One region of the Mesorhizobium sp. L-2-11 genome, then DNA from elsewhere that is predicted to be linked to it. Evidence: predicted binding sites of a transcription regulator. Region 1 holds the regulator's gene; each other region holds the start of a gene.

Region 1 (6,213 bases):
CCGACGACCGGAATGCCTTCGTCCAGCGCCTTCTGCACCGCCGGACCGATGGCCGAGGCATCCTGCGCAAGGATGATCAGCGCGTTGGCGCCCTGCGAGATCAGGCTCTCGACATCGGTCAGCTGCTTGCCGGGATTGGACTGTGCGTCAGCCGAAATATATTTGTCGCCGGCGGCCTCGATCGCCGCCTTCATGGCGGCTTCGTCGGTCTTCCAACGCTCTTCCTGGAAGTTCGACCACGAAACGCCAATGACCTTGTCCTTGGCCTGCGCGGCCGACGCGAGCGTCAACGACATGGCGACTCCCGCCAGAATGGCGGCTGCGAATCTCTTCATGATAATCCTCCCTGCGCCGCGTGCGGCGCGACCAACTGGCCCGAAGGCCGGCACAAAGGCTCGTATTTTTTCGAGCCTCGAAAAAATACTGGTCCAACGCCGAAGCACTGTCAACACCGATTCTGATGGGTCTTGATGTCCTGTTGGCTTTTTTTCGAGGCTCGGAATAAACAATGACAGCCCCTTCTGCTTCTGCCAGTATTTGTCGGACATTACCGACGGCTTCCGATTCAAGAGCGGCCGCGGCAATGAGGAGGAACAAAAAATGTCGGTTGGAATCCGTCATGACGATTTGCGCCGGCGCAACCGGGCGATGGTGATTTCGGCGGTGCGCCGCGCAGGCCAGCCGTCGCGGACCGAGATCGCCGCAATCACCGGCCTCAGCCATTCGACCATATCGGCGATCTCTTCCGACCTGATCCAGGAAGGCATATTGGCCGAGAGCAAGGCGAGCGAGACGGTTTCGCTGAAACGCGGCCGGCCGCAGGTCGGCCTCAGCCTCAATCCGCAAGCCGCTGCGGTGTTGACAGTTGTGTTGTCGCTGAATTTCCTGTCGGTCGCCGTCATCGATTATGCCGGAAAAGTGGTCGCCGAGGAACAACGCCGGCTGGACACGCTGACCATGTCGCGTGACGCGCTGATCGGCGAATGTATCGCCATCGTCCGGCGCCGGCTCGAAGATCCCGACCTCGACGTCCAAAGCGTCGCCCGCATCGCGCTGGCGATCCAGGGCATCACCGATTCCCATGCGCGCGCCATGTTGTGGTCGCCGATCACGCCGCAGACGAACATCGCCTTCGCCGACATTCTGGAACGCGAGTTCGGCATCCCGGCCATCATGGAGAACGACTGCAACATGATGGCCGTAGCGCTGCGCTGGCGCCACCCGGATCGCTACCGTGACGATTTCATCGCCATCCTGCTCTCGCACGGCATCGGTATGGGGCTGGTGCTGAAGGGCGAGTTGTTCACCGGCACCCACTCCTCAGGCGGCGAATTCGGCCACATGATCCATCGGCCGGGCGGCGCGCTTTGCCGCTGCGGGCGGCGCGGCTGCGTCGAGGCTTATGCCGGCAATTACGCCATCTGGCGCAACGCAAGGCAATTGAGCGAGGACGCCGAGCCGGTCGCCGATATCAGCGACGCCGAGATGCGGGCCCTGGCGGCCCGGGCGCGCGAGACGGACGGACCGGAGCGCGAAGCCTACCGCAAGGCCGGCGAAGCGCTCGGCTTCGGGCTCGGCAGCCTGTTCGCGCTGATCGATCCGGCGCCGGTGGCCATGGTCGGCGCCAGCGCTGCCGCCTTCGACCTGATCGAGCCGGCGCTGCGCGAGGCCATTGCTCAGACCGCCGGCGGCCAGCATTCGGGTTCGATTTCCTTCGACACCGAGCCCAACGAGCTGCCGCTGATCCGCGAAGGCTGCGCCATGCGGGCGCTGAGCTTCGTCGACCAGGAGATTTTCGCGCCCGGCGCACAAGGGAAGTCCGGCACGATCAGGAGAGACGTGGCTTGAATTGACCCGAAAGAGTACCGGAGTATCCACCGTTGGTTCCTTGGACCATCGCAGACATTCGGGATTGGCCGAAATCCTCCCAACTTCGTCATCCCAGGGCGAAGCAGGGCTTGCTCGGCCCAAGGATGACGAAGCGATGGGCGTTTCAGCTAATCGCGAAGGCCTGCGATCCGCCAACGCAAGTACGCCCGACCTGTCAGAACTTCCGCGCCGAGGAACCTAGTCTTCCCTGATCGCATAGCCTGCGCCGCGGATGGTGCGGATGACGTCGGGCATGCGACCATTGTTGACCGCCTTGCGCAACCGGCCGACATGGACGTCCACCGTGCGCTCGTCGATGTAGATCGTCTCGCCCCAGACATTGTCGAGCAACTGACTGCGCGAAAAAACCCGGCCCGGATGCCGCATCATGAATTCGAGCAGCCGGAATTCGGTCGGCCCGAGCCGGATCTCGCTCTTCTTGCGATAGACCCTGTGCGATTCGCGATCGAGCATGATGTCGCCGACCTTGAGCACGCTGGACAGCACTTCCGGCTTGGCGCGGCGCAGCAGCGCCTTGACCCTGGCCATGAATTCCGGTGTCGAGAACGGCTTGACCAGATAATCGTCGGCTCCGGTCGAAAGGCCGCGCACCCGGTCGCTCTCCTCGCCGCGCGCGGTCAGCATGATGATCGGCAGCCGCTCGGTTTCGGGACGCACCCGAAGGCGCCGGCAAAGCTCGATGCCGGAAACCGCCGGCACCATCCAGTCGAGCACCAAAAGATCGGGCACGTTTTCCTGCAGCCGGATTTCGGCCTCGTCGCCGCGCGTCACCACCTCGACCTGATAGCCTTCGGATTCAAGATTGTAACGGAGGAGGACGCCCAGCGGCTCTTCATCCTCCACCACCATGATGCGCGGCGCGATCATCGGCCGGTCACTCCTGTCATGTCGCCGGCGCCGACATCGTCGTTTCGTCGAGCTTCGGGCGATCCGCCGGCAATTGCTGCCCGGTCACGACAAAGTAGGCGTTTTCGGCGATGTTGGTGACATGATCGCCGATACGCTCGAGATTCTTGGCGCAGAACAGAAGGTGCGTGCAGGCGGTGATGTTGCGCGGATCCTCCATCATGTAGGTCAGGAGCTCGCGGAAAACCGCCGTGTATTTCACGTCGATCTTCTGGTCGTCGGCGCGCAGTTCCTTCAACGCGCCGGCATCGCGCGCCACATAGTGCTCGACCACGCCGCGGAGCTGCACAAGAACCAGATCCGCCATCGCGTCGATACCGTGCGACAGATTCCGCGGCGTCGCGCTCTGCCCGACTGCGCTGACCCGCTTGGCTATATTCTTGGCCAGATCGCCGATGCGCTCGAGATCGCCGGCCATGCGGATTGCGCCAACCACGGCGCGCAGATCCTGCGCCATCGGCTGCCGCTTGGCGATAAGCGTGATGGCGCTGTCGTCGAGCTCGCGCTGCCGCGCATCCATGATGGCGTCGTCCGAGACGACGCGCTGCGCCATCGCATTGTCCGACGCGAGCAGCGCGCGGATCGAAGCTGCGACCATTGCGGCGGCGAGCTCGTCCATGTCGCGGATCAGGCGGTCGATATGCTCCAGTTCCTCGTCGAAAGAAGCGACGGTGTGTTCACCCATGGTGCTGTCCTCGTGTTCGAAATTCGCCGGACCCGCTCAGCCGAACCGGCCGGTGATGTAGTCCTGGGTGCGCTTGTCGTCGGGGTTGGTGAACATCTTGTCGGTCGCGCCCTCCTCGACCAGATAGCCGAGATGGAACATCGCCGTGCGTTGCGACACGCGCGCCGCCTGCTGCATCGAATGGGTGACGATGACGATCGTGTAGTTCTCGCGAAGTTCATCGATCAGTTCCTCGACGCGGGCGGTGGCTATCGGATCGAGCGCCGAACAGGGCTCGTCCATCAGGATCACTTCCGGCGACACGGCGATGGCGCGGGCGATGCACAAGCGCTGCTGCTGTCCGCCGGACAGACCGGTACCCGACTCGAGCAGGCGATCCTTGACCTCGTTGAACAGGCCGGCCTTCTTGAGGCTCGATTCGACAATGCCGTCCAACTCGGCCTTGCTCCTGGCCAGGCCGTGAATGCGCGGACCGTAGGCGACGTTTTCATAGATCGACTTCGGAAACGGGTTCGGCTTCTGGAATACCATGCCGACGCGGGCCCGCAGCTCGACGACATCGATCTTCGGGTCGTAGACATCCTCGCCGTCGAGCGTGATTTTGCCGCTCACCCGTGCGATATCGATCGTGTCGTTCATTCGGTTCAGGCACCGCAGGAACGTCGACTTGCCACAGCCCGATGGCCCGATCAACGCCGTCACCTGATGCTCGCGGACATCGAGATCGACGTCGAACAGGGCTCGCTTCTCGCCGTAGTGAACAGAGACCTTTTCGCCCTTCATCTTGATCGAAGGGGCGTTGGTTGCGCTGCTCAGTTTCTGCTCGACGCCGGCTTCCGTCATGAAGTTCATATCCTCTACTCCTTACCAGCGCCGCTCGAAGCGCCTGCGCAGTATCACCGCGATGGCATTCATGATGACCAAAAACACCAGCAAAATCAAAATCGCCGCCGAAGTCTTCTGCTGGAACCCGGCTTCCGGGAAATCCGCCCACATGAATATCTGCACCGGCAGGATCGTCGCGGGATCGGTGAAGCCGCCGGGAATGTCGACGATGAAGGCGACCATGCCGATCATCAGCAACGGCGCGGTTTCGCCCAGCGCATGCGCCATTCCGAGGATGGTGCCGGTCATGATGCCCGGCATCGCCAGCGGCAAGACGTGATGGAATACCGTCTGGACCTTGGACGCTCCGATGCCGAGCGCCGCCTCGCGGATCGACGGCGGCACGGCGCGCAGCGAAGCGCGCGAGGCGATAATGATGATCGGCAGGGTCATCAGCGCCAGCACCATGCCGCCGACCACCGGGGCTGAGCGCGGCATGCCGAAGAAATTCAGGAATACGGCAAGCCCAAGCAGGCCGAAGACGATCGAAGGCACCGCCGCCAGATTGTTGATATTCACTTCGATCATCGTCGTCAGCCGGTTCCTGGGCGCAAATTCCTCAAGATAAATCGCCGCTGAAACGCCGATCGGGAAGGCGATGGCCAGCGTTACGATCATGGTCAGGAACGATCCGACGACCGCGCCCCAGACACCGGCCAGTTCCGGCTCGCGGCTTGCGCCGGTGAAGAAGAAGATCGAGTTGAACCGGCTTTCGATCAGGCCGGCGCTCTTCAGCATGTCGAGCCAGACAATCACCTTGTCCGAAATCTTTCGCGATGCTTCCGGCGTCTCGATGACGCGCAGGAATGCCTGGCCGCTCGCGGCGGGCGCCGTGCTGTCCAGCGCCTCGATCACCGTGCCCTTTGCGATCACTGTACCGTTGGCCGCAGGCGACAGCGCGGTCAGCTTGACCGTGCCGCCATTGAACGCGACCAGCAGCGACGACGCGCCGCTTGTCAGCGTGAGCATGCCGTTTTCCCCCTCGGTCGCACCATGGCCGCGCGCCAGCGCCAGCATGGCATCGTCGCCGAAGGTCAGATCGATGTCGCCGCTGGTTTGCGAAGGCGTGACGCTTGTCGAAATCGCTTCGTCTGAACCGACGTCGGCAAGCAAACCCTTGAGGTAGAGGTCGGCAAAATCGTCAAGTGGAACCGCATAGTCCACCGTTCCTCCGAGCATCCCCGGATCAGCCGCAATATCCTTGCGCAGGAACACGCCTGTGCCGGTGGAAATCAGCCCGCGCAGCAGGCGCTTGTCCTGGCGGCTCGTCACATTAGGAAATTTTGCCGTAAGCGCTTCCTGAGCGATGGCGTCGTAATTCACCTCATCGAGTTTCGCCGGGTCGACCTTGGCCGCCGAAAGATCGATCGGCAGCGTCACATAGTTCTGCCGCAGCGCAGGAATCGCCTGCGTGACGATCGTCGACAGGAGCAGCACAAGGAACAAACCGGCCAACGCGACAGCTGCGGCGCCAAGCCATTTGAACCACGTTTCCGTGCGGTAGCGGCCCTTCAGCCGCGCCTTCGCGGCATCGTCGGTATGAATACTGACCGGCCGTCCGACGGCGCCGAATGACGAGATCGCATCAGTCATATTGCTCTCGGTATTTCTGGACGACGCGCAAAGCGACGATGTTGAGGGTAAGCGTGATGCAGAACAGCACCAGGCCGAGTGCGAAGGCTGCAAGCGTCTTGGCGCTGTCGAACTCCTGATCGCCCACCAGCAGCGTCACGATCTGCACGGTCACGGTGGTGACCGCTTCGAGCGGGTTGGCCGTGAGGTTTGCCGCCAGCCCCGCCGCCATGACGACGATCATTGTTTCGCCAATTGCGCGGCTGACGGCAAGC
Region 2 (6,213 bases), 260 kb from region 1:
CTACATGGCCTATACGCTGTCGGGCCTCTGTGCGGCTTTTGGCGGCGTGCTGCTTGCCTCACGCATCGGCATCGGCAATCCGACACAGGCCGAGGGCTGGGAGTTGCAGGCGATCGCCTCGTCGGTGATCGGCGGCACCTCGCTGTTCGGCGCCGTCGGCTCGGTGCACGGACCGCTGCTCGGCGCCTTCATCCTCGCCACCATCAACAACGGCGCCAATCTCTTGAACGTCAATGCCTTCTGGCAGCGCATCATTACCGGCGTGCTGATCATCGTCATCGTCTATTTCGACGGCCTGCGCCGCCGCGGCAAATAGACCATCTTAACAACCGCCGGCCCGGCGATCGGGCCGGCGGCGCCATCAACCGACTGGATCAAAGCATGAAAGCCGTCATCTGCCGTTCGCCCGGCGATCTTGTTGTGGAAGACCGCAAGGCGCCGAGCACACCACCGCCGGGCTGGGCGCTGGTCGCGGTCAGTCATGTCGGCATCTGCGGCACCGACTATCACATCTTCGAGGGCAAGCATCCGTTTCTCGCCTATCCGCGCATCATGGGCCATGAAGCGTCGGGAACCGTGATCGAGGCCGGCGAAGGCGTCGATCTGGCGGTGGGCGAGCCGGTGATCATCAACCCCTACCTCGCTTGCGGCGAATGCATCGCCTGCCGTCAAGGCAAGCCGAATTGCTGCGTCAGGATCGAAGTGCTCGGCGTCCACCGCGACGGCGCCATGTGCGAACGGGTCCTGGTGCCGGCGCAAAATCTTTATCCGGCCAACGGCCTGTCGCTGGCCGACGCCGCCGCCGTCGAATTTTTGGCGATCGGGGCGCATGCCGTGCGACGCTCGCCAACAGATCCCGGCGCGCGCACGCTGGTCATCGGCGCCGGGCCGATCGGCCTCGGCACGGCGCTGTTTGCCCGAATCGCCGGTCTCGACGTGACGCTGCTCGACATGAGCGCCGAGAGGCTAGGCTTCGCCGCAAGCGAACTCGGCTTCGCCATCCTCGACGGTTCGCGGCAGTCTGCGACCGATCTGGTGCGGGAGGCGACCAACGGCGAAGGTTTTGACGTGATTTTCGATGCCACCGGCAACACCCAGTCGGTCCAGTCAGCCTTCGCCCATGTCGCGCATGGCGGGACGCTGGTCCTGGTCAGCGTCGTCAAGGACGACATCGCCTTTTCCGATCCCGAATTCCACAAGCGTGAAATGACGCTGATCGGCAGCCGCAACGCGCTGCGCGCCGACTTCGACCATGTCGCCGCCTCGATCCGCGATGGTGCTGTGCCGCTGGCAAAGCTCGTCACCCATCGCACGACGCTTGGCGGCACGCCGCGCGACCTCGCCCGCTGGGCGCATGAGAAATCCGGCCTGATCAAAGCTGTCATCCAGGTCGGATAGGATGCCGGTTCTGACACGAAAATTCGGCGGTCGATAGGTGCGAACTTTGGCTTCGTCATCCTATGGCGAAGCAAGGAGCGAAGCGACGCGGCGCAGACCATAGTATCCATGCCGTGACCTTGAAGTATCGCGACGGTGCAGAATTCTGCTTCGCTTCACTCATCAACCAATGTTACGGCATGGATCCTTGGGTCTCCGCGACGGAGCTGCGCTCCTGCTTCGCCCAAGGATGACGACGTCAGAAAGCTACTCTTTTGCCGATAGTCTGAGCTCGACGCGCTCGGCCGGGAACCGCGTTTCGGCAAACTGGATCGGCTGGCCGTCCGGCGTGACATTGACGGCGACCGTGACCAGCACGATGGCACCGGGCTGCAGATCGAGATCGGCCAGGTCGGCGGCGTCCGCGTGGCGGGCCGACAGCACCGTCGATTGCCTGAGATAGTCACCGATGCCGAAACGCTGGAACGAGGCGGTCACCGATCCGGTTTCGGCCATGGCGGCATCGATGCCGGCGAAGCGGCCCGCATCGAACCAGCCGGTGGCACGCGAGACCGGCTGCCCATCGGCTTCGCCGCGTGTCTCAAGGCGTATGACATTCGAACCTTTGGCAAGACCTAGGCCTTCGGCGACGCGCCGGCTGGCCGGCTCGACCGCCGATTCGAGTAGCACGCTGCGGCGCTCCGACGCTTGCCCTTGCAAGCCCTCCGAAAACCGGGTGCGGGCGCCGATCGGATAGGACAGCCGCTTGCGCGACAGCACAAAAGTGCCGCGCCCCTGTTCGGCCCTGAGCACGCCATCCTGCACCAGTGCGGCGATGGCGCTGCGCACCGTATGGCGGTTGACGCCATAGCGCTCGGCTAATACAACTTCCGGTGGCATTGCAGCATTCTCGGCGAAGTCGCCGACGGCGATCGAATGCAGGATCTGGTCGGCGATCTGCCGCCACAGCGAGACGCCGCTGCGCCGCTCCAGGCTGTTGGCCATCTGCTGACCGATCATCTCTTTGCCCCGATCTTTTCGCCGCTGTCATCCATCCGTCATGGACAGGCCTTAGAAAATAGATATAATTTGTATAATTGTCTATATCAATAGACAAATTTTCGATGCAAGGGAATGTTAACCATGCGAGGACAGGAAGCGCGCGATCAGCAGCTTGAGCGCAAGGCGGTCATGGCGACGCTGGCGCAATCGACCGGCGACGATATCGTCCGCCTCTGGAACCAAGCCGGCCTGCCTTCGGAAGCAGAACTCCTGCGCGGTCCCGAAACCGGCCTGGTCACCGTGCGTGGCCGCATCGGCGGCGGCGGCGCGCCATTCAACGTCGGCGAGGCGACGATCACCCGCGCGACGGTGCGGCTTGCCTCGGGAGAAGTCGGCCATTGCTACGCGCTGGGCCGTGACAAGCAGAAAGCAAAACTGGCGGCGATCGCCGACGCGCTCTGGCAGGATCCCACCCGCCGCAACGAGGTCGAGACCAAACTCATTGCGCCGCTGCAAGCCGCACTGGCCAGCGCACGCGAGCGGCGGCGAGCCGAGACGGCGGCAACGAAGGTCGATTTCTTCACCATGGTGCGCGGAGAAGACTGATGGACATCGCAACCCAGGCGATCGAGGGCGGCTTTGTCGATCCGGTGTTCAACGCCCAGACGGTGTTCCGCGCCGTGATGGACGCAATGGCGCGGCCGGGCACCTTAAAACCTCTGCCGGTGTTTGCCCGCCCGCCGGCGCCGCTGTCGGCCACCGCCGGTGCCATCGCGCTGGCGCTGTGCGACAACGACACGCCGCTCTGGCTCGACCTCGTTTTGCAGGCCCCGGCAGCGATAAAATCCTGGCTTGGTTTCCACACCGGCGCGCCACTGGCCAACACGCCGGCCGACGCGCATTTCGCGCTGATCGCCACGCCGGCCGAGATGATGGCGCTCGACGGCTTTTCGCAAGGCACCCAGGACTATCCCGACCGCTCGACGACGCTGATCCTGCAGGTGAGCGATCTCGTCTCAGGCGCCCCGCTGCTGCTCGAAGGTCCCGGCATCGAAACAACCGCAACAATCGCGCCGGCGCAGATGCCGCGCCACTTCGTTGAACAATGGAAGCAGAACAATCAGCGTTTTCCCCGTGGTGTCGACATCATCCTCGCCACCCCGGACGGCGTTGCCTGCCTGCCGCGCACGACGCGCATCAAGACGATGGAGGCGTGATATGTATGTCGCGGTAAAAGGCGGCGAGGCGGCCATTGCCAACGCCCATGCCCTGCTCGCCGACCGCCGCCGCGGCGACCGTTCGGTGCCGGCGCTTCGCCTCGACCAGATCGTCGAGCAGCTGGCGCTCGGCGTCGACCGGGTGATGAGCGAAGGTTCGCTCTACGACCGCGAATTGGCGGCGCTGGCGATCGTTCAGGCGCGCGGCGACATGATCGAGGCGATCTTCCTGGTCCGCGCCTATCGCACCACGCTGCCGCGCTTCGGCTACACCAGGGCGATCGACACCGGCGCGATGCTGGTCGAGCGGCGCGTGTCGGCGACCTACAAGGATCTGCCCGGCGGCCAGCTGCTCGGCCCGACCTTCGACTACACGCATAGGTTGCTCGACCCCGAGCTTGCCGCCGGCGGCGAGGTCGCCGAGCCACAGCAGCGCGCCAGCGAGGCGGAAGCCATGCCGCGCGTCTCCGCCATCCTCGCCCGCGAAGGCCTGATCGAACCCGATGGCGACATGCCGCAGGACCACGTCCCCGGCGACATCACCCGCGAGCCGCTGGAATTTCCGATGGCGCGCGACATCCGCCTGCAGGCGCTGTCACGCGGCGACGAGGGTTTTCTGCTGGCGCTCGGCTATTCCACCCAGCGCGGCTATGCCCGCAACCATCCGTTCGTCGGCGAGGTTCGCATCGGCGAGGTCGAGCTGGAACTCGACGTGCCGGAGCTGCCATTCGCCGTACCACTCGGTTCTGTGCGCGTCACCGAGTGCCAGATGGTCAACCAGTTCAAGGGCTCGGCCAAGGCGCCGCCGCAATTCACCCGCGGCTACGGCCTCGTCTTCGGCCAGAGCGAGCGCAAGGCGATGGCCATGGCGCTGTGCGACCGCGCGCTTCGTGCAACCGAATTCGGCGAAGATGTCGTCGCCGCAGCCCAGGACGAAGAATTCGTCATCTCGCATTCCGACAATGTCCAGGCGACCGGCTTCGTCGAGCACCTGAAGCTGCCGCACTATGTCGACTTCCAGGCCGAGCTCGATCTGGTGCGTCGCATGCGCGCCGAGCACGACGCCCGCGAACACGCAAGCAAGGCCGAAGAAAAAAGGGAGGCAGCGGAATGAGCGCGCAACCGACCGACATCGCCACCTACAACTTCGCCTATCTCGACGAGCAGACCAAGCGGATGATCCGCCGCGCAATCCTCAAGGGCATCGCCATTCCCGGCTACCAGGTGCCGTTCGCCTCGCGCGAGATGCCGATGCCCTATGGCTGGGGCACCGGCGGCGTCCAGGTAACGGCTTCGATCATCGGCCCCGACGATGTGCTGAAGGTCATCGACCAGGGCGCCGACGACACCACCAATGCGGTCTCGATCCGCGCCTTCTTCAAGAAAGTCGCCAATGTCGCCGTCACCACCGAGACGGCCAAGGCGACTCTCATCCAGACCCGCCACCGCATTCCCGAACATCCGCTGACATCGGGCCAGGTGCTGGTCTATCAGGTGCCGATCCCCGAGCCGCTGCGCTTCCTCGAGCCGCGCGAGACGGAAACGCGGAAAATGCATGCGCTGGAGGAATACGGCCTCATGCATGTAAAACTCTACGAAGACATCGCCCGGCATGGCCGCATCGCCACCACCTATGCCTACCCGGTCAAGGTCGAGGGCCGCTATGTGATGGACCCGTCGCCGACGCCAAAGTTCGATAACCCGAAAATGCACCGTTCGCCGGCTCTGCAACTGTTCGGTGCCGGCCGCGAAAAGCGCATCTATGCGCTGCCGCCTTTCACCGACGTCGTCAGCCTCGACTTCGAGGACTATCCGTTCGAGGTGCAGAGCTTCGACCAGCCCTGCGCACTGTGCGCCGCCGAGAACGTCTATCTCGACGAGGTCATCCTCGACGACCATGGCGGCCACATGTTCGTCTGCTCCGATACCGACCATTGCGAGAAGCGGCGCGAGCAAGGCCATCGCGGCCACCTTGCGCCCGAAACCTCTCCTGCCGTGGAAAAAACGGAGCCGGCGCAATGACCGACGAACCACTGCTGCGCGTCTCCGCGCTGTCCAAGTTCTACGGTTCGCGCATAGGTTGCGAGAACGTCACCTTCGACCTGTGGCCGGGCGAGGTGCTGGCAGTGGTCGGTGAATCCGGATCCGGCAAGACGACGCTGCTCAACTGCCTGTCGACAAGATTGCTGCCGAGCTCCGGCACCGCCAGCTACCGCATGCGCGACGGCCAGTTCCGCGAGCTTTACCGCATGAGCGAGGCCGAGCGCCGCTTCCTGATGCGCACCGACTGGGGTTTTGTCCACCAGAACCCGGCCGACGGGCTGCGCATGACGGTGTCGGCCGGCGCCAATGTCGGCGAGCGGCTGATGGCGGTCGGCGACCGCCACTATGGGAATATCCGCGCCACCGCCGTCGACTGGCTGTCGCGCGTCGAGATCGACGAGGACCGCATCGACGACGAACCGCGCGCCTTCTCCGGCGGCATGCGCCAGCGCCTGCAGATCGCCCGCAACCTCGTCACCGGGCCACGCCTGGTGTTCATGGACGAGCCGACCGGCGGCCTTGACGTTTCGGTGCAGGCGCGCCTGCTCGACCTGCTGCGCGGCCTGGTCACCGA
Region 3 (6,213 bases), 1.4 Mb from region 1:
AGCGACGGCATGGAAACGCCCGCCCAGGCTGGAGATGGGCTGGCGGGAAAGACCTGACTTGCCGGAACGATCACGCAAAAGCATGGCGCCACGGCCGAACACCGGCTGGCCACGCCCCTCGCCCAACCCAGGCGTCAGTGCCCCCGGCGTTAGCCTTTGCCGTGCGCTGTCGAAGCTTGGTCTGTGCTCGCGCAAGCAGGCGGAAATTCTGGTCGCCGAAGGGCGCGTCCGGGTCGCCGGCAAAATCATGCGCAACGGCTCGCTGCGCGTCGATCCGGACCGCGACCGCATCGAGGTCGACGGCAGCCGCGTCGTCGCCGAGCGCAAGGTCTATCTGATGATCAACAAGCCGCGCGGCCTGGTCACCACCCGCGACGACCCGCAGGACCGCGGCACCGTCTATGACTGCCTGGCAGAACTCGACCTGCCCTTCGTGTCGCCGGTCGGCCGCCTCGACAAGGCCAGCGAGGGCCTGCTCTTGATGACCAATGACACACGCTTCGCCCAGCGCCTGCTCGACCCCGCCTCGCACGTCGCCAAGATCTATCATGTCCAGATCGGCGCCCTGCCCGACGCGGCCATGCTGGCGCGGTTGCGCAGCGGCGCGACGGTCGACGGTGAGCTTTTGACGGCCCGGTCGATCGTCATCTTACGCAGCGGCACCAGCACCGCCTGGCTGGAAATCACCCTCGACGAGGGCCGCAACCGCCACATCCGCCGGCTGCTCGGCGCGCATGGCGTGGACGTGCTTCGCCTGGTGCGGGTGGCGATCGGCCGCTTGCAGCTCGGCGACCTCGCCAAGGGCAAGGCCGCCACCTCACCGCCGAAGAGCTGGCGCTGTTTCAAGGCTGAGCGACGGTGCATCGCTCTCCCTTCTCCCCTTGTGGGAGAAGGTGGATTGGCGCGCAGCGCCAAGACGGAAGAGGGGTGTTGGAAGAAATGAGGCGCTGATGATTCTGTCGCCGTGCGGCAGCTTTCGACTTGGATGCGGGGTGTTAGCAAGCTGGAACACGCCTCATCCGGCCTCGCGGGGCCTGTCCTCGGGCTTGCCGGAGGCAAGACCCGTGGGCGAGGCCACCTTCTCCCACAAGGGGAGAAGGAAGATCGGCGCCCCGCTACTCCGCCGGGACCGGGCTGAGGCCGGGATCGCCCATCGCGTGCGGCCTGGTTTCCTTGCGTGCCGACGCCCGGGCGAGCACGCTTTGCCGGTTGACCGACTTGCGCTCGGCATCGATGCGATGGATCAGGATTTCCGCGCGCTCGATCGACCCGAGCAACGCCAGGATCGTTCCGCGTTCGGCCGCGCCTGCATTGGGTCCGAGCGCCAGCGTGCGGGCACGCAGTTCCTCGACCTCCGGCAGATTGACATGTCCGGCCGGCACCTTCGGGTCGGAGATGCCGTAAGTCGGCAAGATCTGCCGCAGCGAGGCATCGAGCTTGCTCAGCGCGACGTCGACGATGGCCTGCGCCGGACTGCTGAACTTCTCGCGCCTGACGCGGCGCGCCACCTGATGCATCGATTCCGTCAGGGCGGCGGTGAAGTCGGCTTCCTCGATCAGGCTGGCGATCAGGTCGAGCTGGTCGTAGGGCAGGTCTTCCTTCATCAATTCGGCAGTGTAGGCGCGGATGTCGCGGCTGAGGATATCGGTTGCGAGATAGTGCTCGCCCGGATCCGACGGCGCCTTCTTCGACGAGCGGGCGATGTCGAGGAACATGGCGCCGGCTTGCAGATGGCGGGCCGTCTCCTGCTGGACGGCGGGAACGGCCTTGGCAAAATCGCCGGCCAGCTTGCGATCGAGGAATCGCGGCGTCGAGAAATCTTCCGTGTCCTCGGCATCGGTGTGACCGACACGCGACAGGACCCGCTCGAACACCCCGATAAACGGAAACAGCAACAGCGTGTTGAAGACGTTGAAGAAGGTCGAGTAGAGGCCGACCGCGACTGGCACCAGGGGAAAGGTTTCCTTGCCGTCGACGATCACCGGAATGGCGGGATCGCCGCCGAAGAACTGCATGGCCCATTCCAGGACCTGCATGGAGACGAAGAACAGCGGGATGGTGATGCACACGCCGATGATGTTGAACGAGATGTGCGCGTAAGCGGTGCGCTTGGCGTTCTTCGAAAGATTGAGCGAAGCCATCCACGAGGTGATCGTGGTGCCGAGATCGGCGCCGAGCGAGAAGGCGACGGCCGTCGTCCAGTCGAGGATGCCGGCGGCACCAAGGCCCATGACAATGCCGATCGTCGCCGAGGACGAATGGATCATGGCGGTCACGCCGGCGGCGATGAACACGCATTTGAGCAGGTTGAGGTAAGAGTCGGCCGTCAGCGTTTGCAGCAGGGCCATGACTTCGGGCAGGTTGCGCAGCGGGCGCAGGCCGCCAGTCATCAGGTTGAGCCCATAGAAGATCAGCGCGAAGCCCATGCCGGCAAGCGCTATGTTCTTGACCTTCTCACTTTTGGCAAAGCAGTAGATCAGCGAGAACACGCCGGCCAGGATCAGCCCGAGCGGACCGAGCGGCAGGGCGATGAGCCCGTTGCCGAGCGTGGTGCCGATATTGGCGCCCATGATCACGCTGATCGCCGGTCGAAGCGCGATGACGCCGGCATTGACCAGGCCGACGACCATGACGCTCATCGCCGTCGACGACTGGATGACGCCGGTGATCAGCGTTCCTGCCAGCACGCCCTTGATCGGCGTTCCGGCGGCCTTGGCGAGAAAGGCGCGCATCCGGTTGACCGAAAGCGCCTGGATGCCGTTGGCCATGAAGTCGAGGCCGAGCATGAAAATGCCCAACCCGCCGATCACCGGCACGAGGATGTCCTTGAAGATATCGATGTCCATGTCACGCAGTCCCCAACAAGCCGCCATCACGGCGCGATATGACGTTCAGTTCAGGTGCTGCGCGAAGCAGCAGCCTGGTTCTTCCGCTCAGTTTCCGACGGGCTCCTGCCTTGCCCAATATTGCTCGATCCGGGCGACGAGCGCCTTCGGCAGCGGCACGTAGCCGAGCGCAGCGGCGTCATCAGCACCGTGCGCGAAGGCGAGCCGGAAGAGGTCGTGCACGCGGCGATAGCGATGTTCCGAACGGCCCGAGACCTGAACGACCGCGAACACCGCCGTGCTGATCGGATAGGCGGCATCGCCGTCTCGATCGGTCAGCGAAGCGAAGAAGTCGGTCGTTTTCGCCCAGTCGATGGATGTCGCTGCAGCCTGCACGCCCTCCGGCCCCGGCTTGACGAACTTGCCGGACCTGTTCTCGATCAGCGCGTAGGCAAGGCTGGCGCGCTGGGCCTGGCCGGATTCGGCATAGGCGATCGCGCCTTTCGTATCATGCACGGCTTGGATGAGGTTCTGCGTGCCTTCGGCGTCAGTGCCGGGCGGCCACGAGATCAGTGTATTGGCGCCGTACTTGGCCTTCCACTCCCCGCTGACGGCCGACAGATACTCGGTGAAGACAAAGGTCGAGCCGGAACCATCCTTGCGGTGAACGACGCTGATCCTGAGATCGGGCAGCGTCAGGTCCGGATTCACCGCCTTGATCGCAGGATCGGACCATGACTGGATCTTGCCCAGATAGATGTCGGCCAGCAGCGGCCCGGTCAGGCGAAGGCTTCCCGGGCCAACGCCGTCGAGATTGACGACGACGGCGATGGCGCCCATCACGATCGGAAACTGCTGGCGGCCGGCCTTCTTGAGTTCGGCGCCATTGATCGGCGCATCCGTCACGGCAAAGTCGATGTCCGGCTGATCGAGACGCAGGACGCCGGCGAGCGAGCCGACAATTTCATAGTCGACCTGCCAATCGGGCGAGACATAGTCGCCGCCGTCGGCGCGGGTGCTCTCGTAGGCCGTTGCCCATTTGCCGATGATCGGGGCGGCCAGTGTCGATCCGGCGCCGCGGATCGGCTCGGCCTGTGCACCGGCCCCGATCATCAAGCCAACAGCAAGCGTGATGGCGCCGCTTATCTTCGCCGATTTGCGCCGTAGTGACGGAAAGCTTGCTGGAAACATCATGGCGACCCCCGACGCGCGAACAAATAGCTACTTTTCAGTCTTGGCAGATATCAACAGTCATCCGCCCGGCGAAGGAACGCCGGCAGAGAACAACACCGCTCACCGTATGAACCTTGGTTAACGATTGGATGACAAAGATCTTTGTGGGTGAAAGTTTTTATTCGGATTTTTGCGATCGCTTGTCCCGCCGGTCCCTCGGACTCTAATAATTGGGGCTCCGATGCACTAGACTCCAACGTTGCGCCTCGCGCGGCTCACCCTTCTCTCCTTGTGGGAGAAGGTGTCGCCGAAGGCGACGGATGAGGGGTGTTCCAGCTTGGCACCAACCGCGCTCCGTCCAACACCCCTCTTCCGTCTTGGCGCTGCGCGCCAATCCACCTTCTCCCACAAGAAGGGGAGAAGAGAGAAGGAAGTCTACAACACCTTCACTTCGCGTCGTGGAAGATGATGCCGACAGTGTGGCGCAGGCCGGAGCGAATCCGGCTGACGCCGTGCCTGAGATTGACGCGGTAGCTGCCTTTGCTGCCCTGCACCGGACGATTGTGGACCGCGAAGGCGACCGCGTCGCCCTGGCGCAGCGGCACCACCTCGGCGCGGCTCTGCATGCGCGGGCGCTGTTCGGTCAGCACGAACTCGCCGCCGGTGAAATCCTTATCCGGTTCGGACAGCAGGATTGCCACCTGCAGCGGGAAGGCAAAATCGCCGTAGAGATCCTGATGCAGGCAGTTGAAGTCGCCGGCACCGTATTGCAGCAGGAGCGGCGTCGGCCGCGTCTGGCCCTGGTCGTGGCATTGCTTGAGGAACGCGGCGTGTTCGTCCGGGTAGCGCTGCGCGATGCCCATGCGCTCGTTCCAGTCGTTGGCGACGGCTGCCAGGCGCGGATAGAGCGCGGTGCGCAAGCCGCCGATCAGTTCTGGCAAGGGATAGCGGAAGTAGCGGTACTCGCCCTTGCCGAAGCCGTGCCGCGCCATGTGAACATGGCTGCGGAAATGGCTTTCGTCGGGGTAGATCCCGGCGATCTCCCGGCATTCTTGCGGTGTCAGCAGCTTTTCCATCACCGCGCAGCCATAGAAGCTCATCTCCTCGGCCAGTGCCTGCCAATCATATCCGGCGACGCGCGCTTCCGCCGATCGGACCGCTGCTGCTGGAACCGTGTGCATGGTCATGGCTCTGCCTCCTCTGGCTTCATCGGCTTCTGCAATCAGATGGGTGAAGCAGCGCACGCAAACCACCCGTTTCCTGCCAACCGGGTTAGGCACAGGGTTGAAGCTGCCGATCTCCCTTGCGGAGCCCTTGCGGGGGGAGATCGACAGCTTCAACGCCCGGTTGCCCTGGATCAGCTTCACCGCCGCGACGCAGCATGGATTTCGGCAAAATCGAGCCCATATCCCTGATAGGGAGCTTTGAGCGTGAAACTCGCGCGTGTAGCCCTGCTTGCCGCGGCCTTTGTAGCCGCTGTGGCTGTTTGTTCCTCTTCCGCAACCGGAGAGGCGAACGGCCAGGAGAGGACTGCGCTGCGCATCGAGATAGACGGCGCCATCGGTCCGGCGAGCGCCATGCAGTTCGAGGAAGCGCTGGCGGTGGCCGCAGAACGGAACGCCGAGGTTTTCATCCTTCAGATGAACACGCCCGGCGGGTTGGTCACCAGCATGCGCGAGATCATCGCCGACATCCTCGCCTCGCCGGTTCCCGTCATCGGCTATGTCGCGCCCGCCGGCGGGCATGCAGCGAGCGCCGGAACCTACATCCTCTACGCAACCCATGTGGCGGCGATGGCGCCCGGCACCAATCTGGGCGCGGCAACGCCGATCGAGATGGGCGGGCCGCTGCCATCCTTTCCCGGCGACGACAAGAACAATGGCCCGGAAGCCGGCAAGGACCCGAAGAATCCACCGGCGGGCAATGCGATGATCGCCAAGGCGACGAACGACGCGGTTGCCTTGATCCGCAGCCTGGCCGAACTGCGCGGGCGCAATGCCGATTGGGGTGAAAAGGCGGTGCGCGAGGCGGCCAGCCTGTCGGCCAGCGCGGCGCTGCAGGAAAATGTCATCGACTTCGTCGCCCGCGACACGACCGAACTGCTTCAGCTGGCCGACGGCCGGACGGTCGAGATCGCCGGCAGGAAAAAGGTGCTGGCGACCAAAGGGCTGCCGGTTGAAACGCTCGAGCCTGGCTGGCTCATCCGGCTTCTCGC

What was found. The regulator PhoB, encoded in region 1, activates phosphate uptake and scavenging genes when phosphate is short. The targets are predictions, from matches to a motif close to TGTCATNNANCTGTCAT.
Region 2: the regulator PhoB is predicted to act here: its motif matches at 2,423-2,439, upstream of phnF (phosphonate metabolism transcriptional regulator PhnF).
Region 3: the regulator PhoB is predicted to act here: its motif matches at 4,137-4,153, upstream of pstS (phosphate ABC transporter substrate-binding protein PstS).

What each region holds. Positions count from the first base shown of each region.
Region 1 is NZ_AP023257.1:1,247,455-1,253,667, reverse strand. Features, by position in the region: gene xylF (D-xylose ABC transporter substrate-binding protein) at 1-335, opposite strand, end outside; gene JG739_RS06020 (ROK family protein) at 601-1,848, shown strand; gene phoB (phosphate regulon transcriptional regulator PhoB) at 2,068-2,757, opposite strand; gene phoU (phosphate signaling complex protein PhoU) at 2,774-3,481, opposite strand; gene pstB (phosphate ABC transporter ATP-binding protein PstB) at 3,518-4,333, opposite strand; gene pstA (phosphate ABC transporter permease PstA) at 4,346-5,959, opposite strand; gene pstC (phosphate ABC transporter permease subunit PstC) at 5,952-6,213, opposite strand, start outside.
Region 2 is NZ_AP023257.1:1,512,441-1,518,653, reverse strand. Features, by position in the region: gene JG739_RS07330 (ABC transporter permease) at 1-316, shown strand, start outside; gene JG739_RS07325 (zinc-binding alcohol dehydrogenase family protein) at 382-1,398, shown strand; gene phnF (phosphonate metabolism transcriptional regulator PhnF) at 1,645-2,397, opposite strand; gene phnG (phosphonate C-P lyase system protein PhnG) at 2,521-2,985, shown strand; gene phnH (phosphonate C-P lyase system protein PhnH) at 2,985-3,596, shown strand; gene JG739_RS07305 (carbon-phosphorus lyase complex subunit PhnI) at 3,598-4,710, shown strand; gene JG739_RS07300 (alpha-D-ribose 1-methylphosphonate 5-phosphate C-P-lyase PhnJ) at 4,707-5,618, shown strand; gene phnK (phosphonate C-P lyase system protein PhnK) at 5,615-6,213, shown strand, end outside.
Region 3 is NZ_AP023257.1:2,692,915-2,699,127, reverse strand. Features, by position in the region: partial or broken gene JG739_RS12885 (pseudouridine synthase) at 83-852, shown strand; gene JG739_RS12880 (Na/Pi cotransporter family protein) at 1,116-2,846, opposite strand; gene pstS (phosphate ABC transporter substrate-binding protein PstS) at 2,934-4,019, opposite strand; gene JG739_RS12870 (2OG-Fe(II) oxygenase) at 4,445-5,185, opposite strand; gene JG739_RS12865 (hypothetical protein) at 5,178-5,426, shown strand; gene JG739_RS12860 (NfeD family protein) at 5,429-6,213, shown strand, end outside.